One region of the Variovorax sp. TBS-050B genome, then DNA from elsewhere that is predicted to be linked to it. Evidence: riboswitches for the same ligand, from Rfam matches in the RefSeq annotation. Region 1 holds a riboswitch; the other holds the start of a gene.
The links. Region 1 has a riboswitch for glycine ahead of gcvT (glycine cleavage system aminomethyltransferase GcvT). Riboswitches for the same ligand answer to the same signal wherever they lie in the genome.
Positions count from the first base shown of each region.

Region 2: another riboswitch for glycine. It lies ahead of M2165_RS12915 (D-amino acid dehydrogenase); the one in region 1 lies ahead of gcvT (glycine cleavage system aminomethyltransferase GcvT).

Region 1 is NZ_JARXYR010000002.1:3,482,339-3,486,741, reverse strand. Features, by position in the region: gene M2165_RS19205 (DUF4019 domain-containing protein) at 1-836, shown strand, start outside; gene M2165_RS19200 (hypothetical protein) at 947-1,492, shown strand; glycine riboswitch at 1,544-1,634, shown strand; glycine riboswitch at 1,647-1,759, shown strand; gene gcvT (glycine cleavage system aminomethyltransferase GcvT) at 1,808-2,977, shown strand; gene gcvH (glycine cleavage system protein GcvH) at 3,029-3,400, shown strand; gene gcvP (aminomethyl-transferring glycine dehydrogenase) at 3,559-4,403, shown strand, end outside.
Region 2 is NZ_JARXYR010000002.1:2,119,771-2,124,173, reverse strand. Features, by position in the region: gene rfbA (glucose-1-phosphate thymidylyltransferase RfbA) at 1-43, opposite strand, end outside; gene rfbD (dTDP-4-dehydrorhamnose reductase) at 70-960, opposite strand; gene rfbB (dTDP-glucose 4,6-dehydratase) at 957-2,030, opposite strand; glycine riboswitch at 2,144-2,238, shown strand; glycine riboswitch at 2,276-2,381, shown strand; gene M2165_RS12915 (D-amino acid dehydrogenase) at 2,486-3,793, shown strand; gene M2165_RS12910 (FIST N-terminal domain-containing protein) at 3,798-4,403, opposite strand, start outside.

The sequences.
Region 1 (4,403 bases):
GCGCGGCGCTCTGCGCCCGTGCCGCCGGCGAACCGCTCGCCGAATCGGCCGACGAACTGCTGCGCGAGGCGCGCAGCGCGCTACGGAAAGTCGACGAGGACCGCCTCGGCAATCTTTGGAACGATGCGTCGAGCGTGCTCAAGGCGCGCGTGCCGCAGGCGGTGTTCATCGACACCACGCGCCGGGCGCGCCAGACGGTCGGCACCGTCAGCCGCCGCACCTGGCTCGGCGTGAACCGACGTTCCATCGCCGCCGGCGGCGACCAGCAACTGCCCGCGGGCATCTACGCGAATGTGGAGTTCGCCTCCGTCCGCATCGATGGCAAGCCGGGCGCCGAAAGGCTCAGCTTCTCGCTCGACGAAACCGGCCGATGGCGCTTCACGGGCTATGTGGCCAATCCGCCGGAGCTCGCCGGCGCGGAGGTCGCTCCCGCGCCGGTGGCCGCCACGCCTGCGCCTGCGACTGCGGCATCCATCGATGCGGCTGCACAGAGCGGCGCCGTGATCGCCGAGGTCGAAGCCGCCGTGCGCGCCTGGGCGCAAGCCTGGTCGGCCCGGGATGTCGAGCGCTACTTCGCCGCCTACGTGCCCGACTTCGTTCCGAACCAGCGGGTCGACCATGCCGCCTGGGAAGCCGAACGCCGCCGGCGCATCGCGAACCGGTCGCGCATCGAGGTGAACATCGAGAACCTCGTCATTCGCATCCACGGCGCCACCGCCACCGCCCGCTTCACGCAGCACTACCGCGCCGACGCGTTGAGCCAGACCGGACCCAAGACACTGGAGCTGCAGCGCGTGGACAAGCGCTGGCTCATCCGCAAGGAAGTCGCGGGCTGAGCGAAAAATCCGGCAGGCGGCCTCTCGACGCCGTGTAAGGCGAAAAGGTTCATGAAGATGTCACCGCCCGCCGCGATGCTTCAGCCCTCGAATTCCAGGGCTGTTGCGCCATGTTTCCAATCAAGACCGACAAGGCACGCGACGAACTCCAGGGCGGTCAGCGCACGCTGAGCCAGCGCGAACGCGCGCTGCTGCTGATGGCCGACGGCCGCCGTTCGCTGACGGACTTCGTGCCCCTCTTCGCGAGCCGCGCCGATGCCGAGCAGGCGCTGCAGGCGCTCGCGCACCGCGGCTATCTGCAGGTGGCGGCGCCCGCCGCGCCGATCGCGGCGCCCGCCCCCGTGCCGGCCCCCGTGGAAGAGACCGAGCCCGCGCCGCCGCCCGCTGCGGCCGACAACTTCGACGGCAAGCGCTCCCTCGCCACCACCCGCATGTTCCTGTTCGACATCTGCGAGCGCATGTTCGTGCGGCGCGATCCGAAGTTCGCAACGCAGATGCGCGATGCGCTGCGCGAGGCGCGCGACCGCGGCGCGATGCTGAGCATCGCCGCGCTGATGCTCACCGAGATCGAGAAGACCGCCGGCGCCGAGCGCGCGGAATCGCTGCGCCAGCGCATCGACAAGCTGCTGCCGCCGGCGACGGAAGCCATGCACTGAACCGGCCCGCGCCGGCCGTGCCCCGCGACCGGGGCGCCGCGATCCACTACACTCGCCGGGTCAGGAGAGAGCTTCGCGTCGCGGAGCCGCCGAAGGCGCAGGGACTTCCCGAACGCTCAGGCAAAAGGACTGACACAGCGCCGGCGGATGCCGTCGCTTCCTTGCTGGAGAGAGGCCCCCGCACCCATGCGGACGCGGCGGCCCACCGAAGGAGCAAACCCCGATCGTGGGGCGAATCTCTCAGGTAAAGCGGACAGCAGGGGTGGCCCATGGTTTGCGCCATGGAATTCGACTGCCCCTTTGGAGTGCCTCCCGGTGACTTCTGCCGCTTCCGCCGAACAACTTCTCAAGACCCCGCTGCACGACCTGCATGTGGAACTGGGCGCCCGCATGGTGCCGTTCGCCGGCTATTCGATGCCGGTGCAGTACCCCGCGGGCCTGATGGCCGAGCACCGGCACACGCGCGAGGCCGCCGGCCTGTTCGACATCTCCCACATGGGCCAGCTGCGCCTGGTCGGGCCCGATGCCGCCGCGGCATTCGAGACGCTGATGCCGGTCGACGTGATCGACCTGCCGCCCGGCAAGCAGCGCTACGGCCTGCTGCTCGACGACACGGGCGGCATCCTCGACGACCTGATGTTCTTCAACGAGGGGCATGGGTCGATCTTCGTGATCGTCAACGGCGCGTGCAAGGTGGCCGACCTGGCCCACATCCAACGGAAGATCGGCGCGCGCTGCGAGGTGCAGTCGCTCGCCGACCATGCGCTGCTCGCGCTGCAGGGTCCGCAGGCCGCGGCGGTGCTCGCGCGGCTTTCGCCGGGCATCGAACGCTTCGTGTTCATGACGGGCGGCGCGGTGCAGATCGGCGGCATTGCGGCCTTCGCCACGCGCAGCGGCTACACCGGGGAAGACGGCTTCGAAATCTCGGTGGCCGGCAAGGATGCCGACGCCCTCGCCCGCCTGCTGCTCGCGCAGCCCGAGGTCAAGCCCATCGGCCTGGGCGCGCGCAATTCGCTGCGGCTCGAGGCCGGCCTGTGCCTCTACGGCAACGACATCGACACCACCACCACGCCGGTCGAAGCCTCGCTGAACTGGGCGATCCAGAAGGTCCGCCGCGCGGGCGGCGCGCGCGAAGGCGGCTTTCCCGGCGCGGCCCGGGTGCTGGGCCAGCTCGCGGCAGCCACCGCGGGCGCGGCGGGCCGCACCGACCATGAGACGCTCACGCGCAAGCGCGTCGGCCTCGTGGCGCTGGAACGCATTCCGGTGCGCGACGGCACGGTGCTGCAGTCCTTCGAGGGCCAGGACATCGGCCTGGTGACGAGCGGCCTGCTCGGCCCCACGGCCGACCGGCCGATCGCGATGGGCTACGTCGCCACCGCCTTCGCCGAGCCCGGCACGCGCGTGCAGGCCATCGTGCGCGGCAAGCCGGTGCCGATGGAAGTCTCGACCATGCCTTTCGTGCCCACCCGCTACTACCGCGGCTGAAGCCAGCCGGCCGACCCACCTTTTGTTTTTTCCACGAGGAGTTTCTTCACCATGAGCATCAAGTACACCAAGGACCATGAATGGGTCTCGGCCGAAGGCGACGCGGCCACCGTCGGCATCACCGTGCATGCGCAGGACGCGCTCGGCGACGTGGTGTTCGTCGACCTGCCCGAAGTCGGCAAGACCTTCGCGCAGGGCGAGGTCGCCGGTGTCGTCGAATCGGTCAAGGCCGCGGCCGACGTGTTCATGCCGGTCTCGGGCGAGATCACCGAAGTCAACGAGGCCCTGCGCGCCGACCCCTCGCTCGCCAACAGCGACCCGCTCGCAGCCGGCTGGTTCTTCAAGGTGAAGCTCAGCGACCCGTCGCAGCTCGATGCGCTGCTCGACGCGGCCTCGTACGACAAGTTCGCGGCCGAGTCTTGATGCGCTGCTGAATACGGACAGCCGGACGCAGAAGGAAGACAAAAACTTCGCAGAAGTCGCAGAAGGAATTCATTTTTCTGTCTGCTTTCGCGACTTCTGCGAAACCTCTGCGGCCTCTGCGTTCTGGCCCCGATCCCGCCTTTTTCCCGACACCCGCCATGCCCACTCCCTCCCTCCCCTCCCTGCAAGAACTCGAGAACGCCGAAGAATTCCTCGCCCGCCACATCGGCATCGATGCGGCCGACGAGGCGCGCATGCTGCCGGTGATCGGCTCCGAGACGCGCGCGGAACTCATCGACGGCATCGTGCCCGCGGCCATCCGCCGCGCCAGGCCGATGCGGCTGCCGGCCCCGGTCACCGAGGCGGACGCGCTGGCCGAGCTGAAGGCGATCGCGGCGAAGAACAAGGTGTTCAAGAGCTTCATCGGTCAGGGCTACTACGGCACCCACACGCCGGGCGTGATCCTGCGCAACGTGCTCGAGAACCCCGCCTGGTACACCGCCTACACGCCCTACCAGGCCGAGATCTCGCAGGGCCGCATGGAGGCGCTGCTGAACTTCCAGACCATGGTCTGCGACCTGACCGGCATGGCGATCGCCAACGCCTCGATGCTCGACGAGGCCACGGCCGCGGCCGAGGCCATGACGCTCGCCCGGCGCAGCGTTAGAGCCAAGAGCAACGTGTTCCTGGTCTCGGGCGACTGCCATCCGCAGACCATCGAGGTCATCAAGACCCGCGCCGCGCCGCTGGGCATCGAGGTCAAGGTCAGCACCGTCTCCGAGACGCTGCCGCACCTGATGGTGAGCGGCGAATTCTTCGGCGTGCTCGCGCAGTACCCGGCCACCACCGGCCACGTGCACGACCTGCGCCCGCTCGCGGGCCATGCGCACCAGTGCGACGCCGCCTTCTGCGTGGCTGCCGACCTGCTGGCGCTCACGCTGCTCGCGCCGCCCGGCGAATGGGACGCCGACATCGTCTGCGGCACCACGCAACGCTTCGGCAT
Region 2 (4,403 bases), 1.4 Mb from region 1:
CGCCCGCCAGGATGATGCCCTTGCGTTTCGTCGTGGTGGTCATGGGGTCGTTTCTTCCCTTTTTTATGTTCAGAGCGTCTCGCGCAGCATCCGTGCCACGCCTTCCTGCCACGGCGGCAGGCGCAGCCCGAAGGCCGATTGCAGCTTGCTGGTGTCGAGGCGCGAGTTGTGCGGGCGCTTGGCGGGGGTGGGGAAGGCGCTCGTCGGCACCGGGTCGACCGCGTCAGGGCCGGCCTTGAGTTCGACGCCGGCGGCCTTCGCCTGCTCGATCACGAAGCGCGCGTAGCCGTGCCAGGTGGTCACGCCGCCGGCCACCAAGTGATAGAGCCCGGCCTTCGCAGGATCCTGCAGGGTCGCGCGGATCGCGTGTGCGGTGACATCGGCCAGCAGCTCCGCACCGGTGGGCGCGCCGAACTGGTCGTCGATGACGGTCAACCGATCACGCTCCTTCGCGAGGCGCAGCATGGTCTTCGCGAAGTTGCCGCCGCGCGCCGCATACACCCAGCTGGTGCGGAAGATCAGGTGCTTCTCGCAATGCGCGGCGACCAACTGCTCGCCTTCGAGCTTGGTACGGCCGTAGACGCTCAGCGGCCCCGTCGCATCGTCTTCCTTCCAGGGCGTGCTGCCGCTGCCGTCGAAGACGTAGTCCGTCGAGTAGTGCACCATCAGCGCGCCGATCTGCTGCGCGGCTTCGGCCACCGCTCCCGGCGAGGTGGCGTTGAGCTTGCGCGCGAACTCGGGTTCGCTCTCTGCCTTGTCGACGGCGGTGTGCGCGGCGGCATTGACGATGACGTCGGGGCGCACCTTGAGCACCGTCTCGGCCAGTTGCTCCGGCCGGCTGAAATCGGCGTGGAAGTCGGTGCTGTCGAAGTCGAGCGCAACCAGTTCGCCCAGTGGCGCGAGGCTGCGCTGCAGCTCCCAGCCGACCTGTCCGCCCTTGCCCAGCAGCAGCAGTTTCATGCGCCAGCCTTCGTGTCGTCGTACTGCTTGGCGACCCACTCGCGGTAGGCGCCGCTTTGCACGTTCTGCACCCACTCGCCGTGGGCCAGATACCACTCGACGGTCTTGCGGATGCCGGTGTCGAAGGTCTCGGCGGGCTTCCAGCCGAGTTCGCGCTCGAGCTTGCGCGCGTCGATCGCGTAGCGGCGGTCGTGGCCGGGGCGATCGGTCACGTAGGTGATCTGTTCCTTGTACGGCTTGCCGTCGGCGCGCGGACGCAGTTCGTCGAGCAGGGCGCAGACGGTGTTGACGATCTCGATGTTCGGCTTCTCGTTCCAGCCGCCGACGTTGTAGGTCTCGCCGAGGCGGCCGGCCTCGAGCACGCGGCGGATGGCGCTGCAGTGGTCCTTGACGTAGAGCCAGTCGCGCACCTGCATGCCGTCGCCGTACACGGGCAGCGGCTTGCCGGCGAGCGCATTGACGATCATCAGCGGGATCAGCTTCTCGGGAAAATGGAAGGGCCCGTAGTTGTTCGAGCAGTTGGTCGTGAGCACCGGCAGGCCGTAGGTGTGGTGCCAGGCGCGCACAAGGTGGTCGCTCGCGGCCTTGCTGGCCGAGTAGGGGCTGTTGGGCTCGTACTTGTTCTCTTCGGTGAAGGCGGGGTCGGTCTTCGAGAGCGAGCCGTAAACCTCGTCGGTCGAGACATGCAGGAACCGGAAGGCCTCCTTCTGATCGGCCGGCAGCGCGTTCCAGTATCCGCGCACCGATTCGAGCAACCGGAAGGTGCCGAGCACGTTGGTCTGCACGAAGTCCTCGGGGCCGTGGATGGAGCGGTCGACGTGCGACTCGGCGGCGAAGTTCACGACCGCACGCGGCTTGTGCTCGGCCAGCAGGCGATCGACGAGCGCGCTGTCGCCGATGTCGCCCTGCACGAAGACGTGGCGCGCGTCGCCCTTGAGCGAAGCGAGGGTCTCGAGATTGCCCGCGTAGGTCAGTTTGTCGAGGTTCACGACCGGTTCGTCGCTCTGCGCGAGCCAGTCGAGTACGAAGTTGGCGCCGATGAAGCCGGCGCCGCCGGTGACCAGAATCATGAGTTCCCTCGAAGTTTTCAGAAGCCGCCGTCAGGGCGAAGCAATGGTTAATTATCCCATTCGTCCGATAGGCCGAATCCGGGGTTGTCGCAATGTGTCTCTCCCACCTAGAATGACGGGACTGCAGGAGAGCGAGTAGTACTTTCAACTACTCCACCGAAGGCGCAAACTCCCATAAACGCTCAGGTCGGCCGACGAATTCTTGAAGTTCTTTCAAAGAGTTTCGAGCCCTGTACTGCAGTACTGACACGCCGTCTGGAGAGCCATCACCCCGCGTGATGCGCCGAAGGAGCAAGCCCGCTGCGGGTGCAGCGGGTGAATCTCTCAGGTACCGAGGACAGGGGGAGCGGCAACTTGGACGGCGATCGTCCGGTTGCTCTGCCATCGCCAAAACACAGCGATGGCATGCCGCCCCGCCGCCATTCAAGCGCACTCACTCGAAAGAAGTACCTGCAATGCGCGTGATCGTTCTCGGCGCCGGCCTGCTCGGCGTCACCTCGGCCTACTACCTCCAGCAACTCGGCCACGAAGTGACCGTGATCGACCGGCAGGCCACGCCGGCCGCCGAAACCAGCTTCGCCAACGGCGGGCAGATCTCCGTGAGCCATGCCGAACCCTGGGCCAACCCCGGCGCCCCGCTCAAGGTGCTGCAATGGCTGGGCAAGGAAGACGCCCCGCTGCTCTTCCGCCTGCGCGCCGACATGCGCCAGTGGCTCTGGGGCCTGCAGTTTCTGCGCGAATGCACACCGGCGCGCACGCGCCACAACATCGAACAGATCGTGCGCCTCGGCACCTACAGCCGCGAGGCGCTGCAGCAGCTGCGGCGCGACACCGGCATCGCCTACGACCAGCGCACGCAGGGCATCCTGCACTTCTACACCACGCAGAAGGAGTTCGACGCCGCGCTCGCACCGGCCGAGCAGATGCGCGCGCTCGGCTGCGAGCGGCAGGTGATCTCGGCCGACGAGGCCGTGAAGATCGAGCCTGCGCTCGCCCACATCCGCCCGAAGCTCGCGGGCGCCACCTACACGGCCGAGGACGAATCCGGCGACGCCAACCTGTTTGCGCGCGAACTCGCGCAACGCGCCGCGGCGGCGGGGGTCAGGTTCCTCATGAGCCACACGGTCACCGCCTTGCGAGAGGCCGGCGGCCGGCTCGATCACGTCGAGGCCACGGACGACGAGGGCCGCTTCCAGCGCATCCGCGGCGACGCCTTCGTGCTCGCGATGGGCTCGCTGAGCCCGCTGCTCGCGGCGCCGCTCGGCATCCGGCTGCCGATCTACCCGGCCAAGGGCTATTCCGTCACGCTGCCCGTCAAGGACGCTTCGAAGGCCCACCAGGTCTCGCTCACCGACGACGAATTCAAGCTCGTGTTCTCGCGCTACACCTCGGCATCGGGCGACCGGCTGCGCATCGCCGGCACGGCCGAGCTCAACGGCTACGACCGCGACCTGAACCGCGTGCGCTGCGAGGCGATCGTGCGGCGCGTCGAAGAACTGTTCCCCGGCGCCGGCGATACCGCGCAGGCCCAGTTCTGGACCGGCCTGCGTCCCGCCACGCCGAGCAACGTGCCGCTGATCGGCAAGACGAAGCTGCCCAACCTCTACCTGAACACCGGCCACGGCACGCTGGGCTGGACCCATGCCTGCGGCTCGGGCAAGTCGATCGCGCGGATCGTGAGCGGGCTGGCGCCCGAGGTGGATTTCGCATTCGCGGGCATGGCCGACAGCAGGCCCGGGGTCGCACAACCCGCGCTCGGCTGACGCGTCAGTCGGCGGCAGCGAACACCGTCAGCACACCGGTGTACCCATACAACCGGTGCCTCGCGATCTCCCCCGCCGCAAAGAACCCCACCAGCGGCACGTCCCCCAGCGCATGCCGCACGATCTGCAGCTCGGCGCCCGGCGCGCCGAAGTGCGGGCCGCCGCGGCCGGAGCAGCTCACGTAGACCGCGCCCGCGATGCGGCGGGCCGGATGCGGCGCCGCCTCGGCCTCGCCGGCCGCCACGGCGCGGGCGGTGGCGAGGGTCTGTTCCTCGGGTTCGAGCTCTTCGCGGATCTCCGCGCAGATGCGCATCAGGTCGGCGCGCGCGGCCTGCGCATTGCGGCGGCAGAAGCTCAGGCGCATGCCGGCTTCGGCCACGTCGGCGATCGCGATGCCGCGACGCGTCGGGTCGAGGCCGATGATGTGGCGCACCAGCACGTCGGCGCCCAGGTCGCCGGTGCGGCGGATGCCGTCGCTGCCGGCGTCGGCCAGGCCCACCAGCGTGTTGCGCACCGCATCGATGGCTTCCTGCGGCCGCTCGAGCGACACCTGGAGTTCCGCGAGCAGCACGTCGAGCGCCGGTTCGCCGTCGAGCTTGAGCAGCAGGTT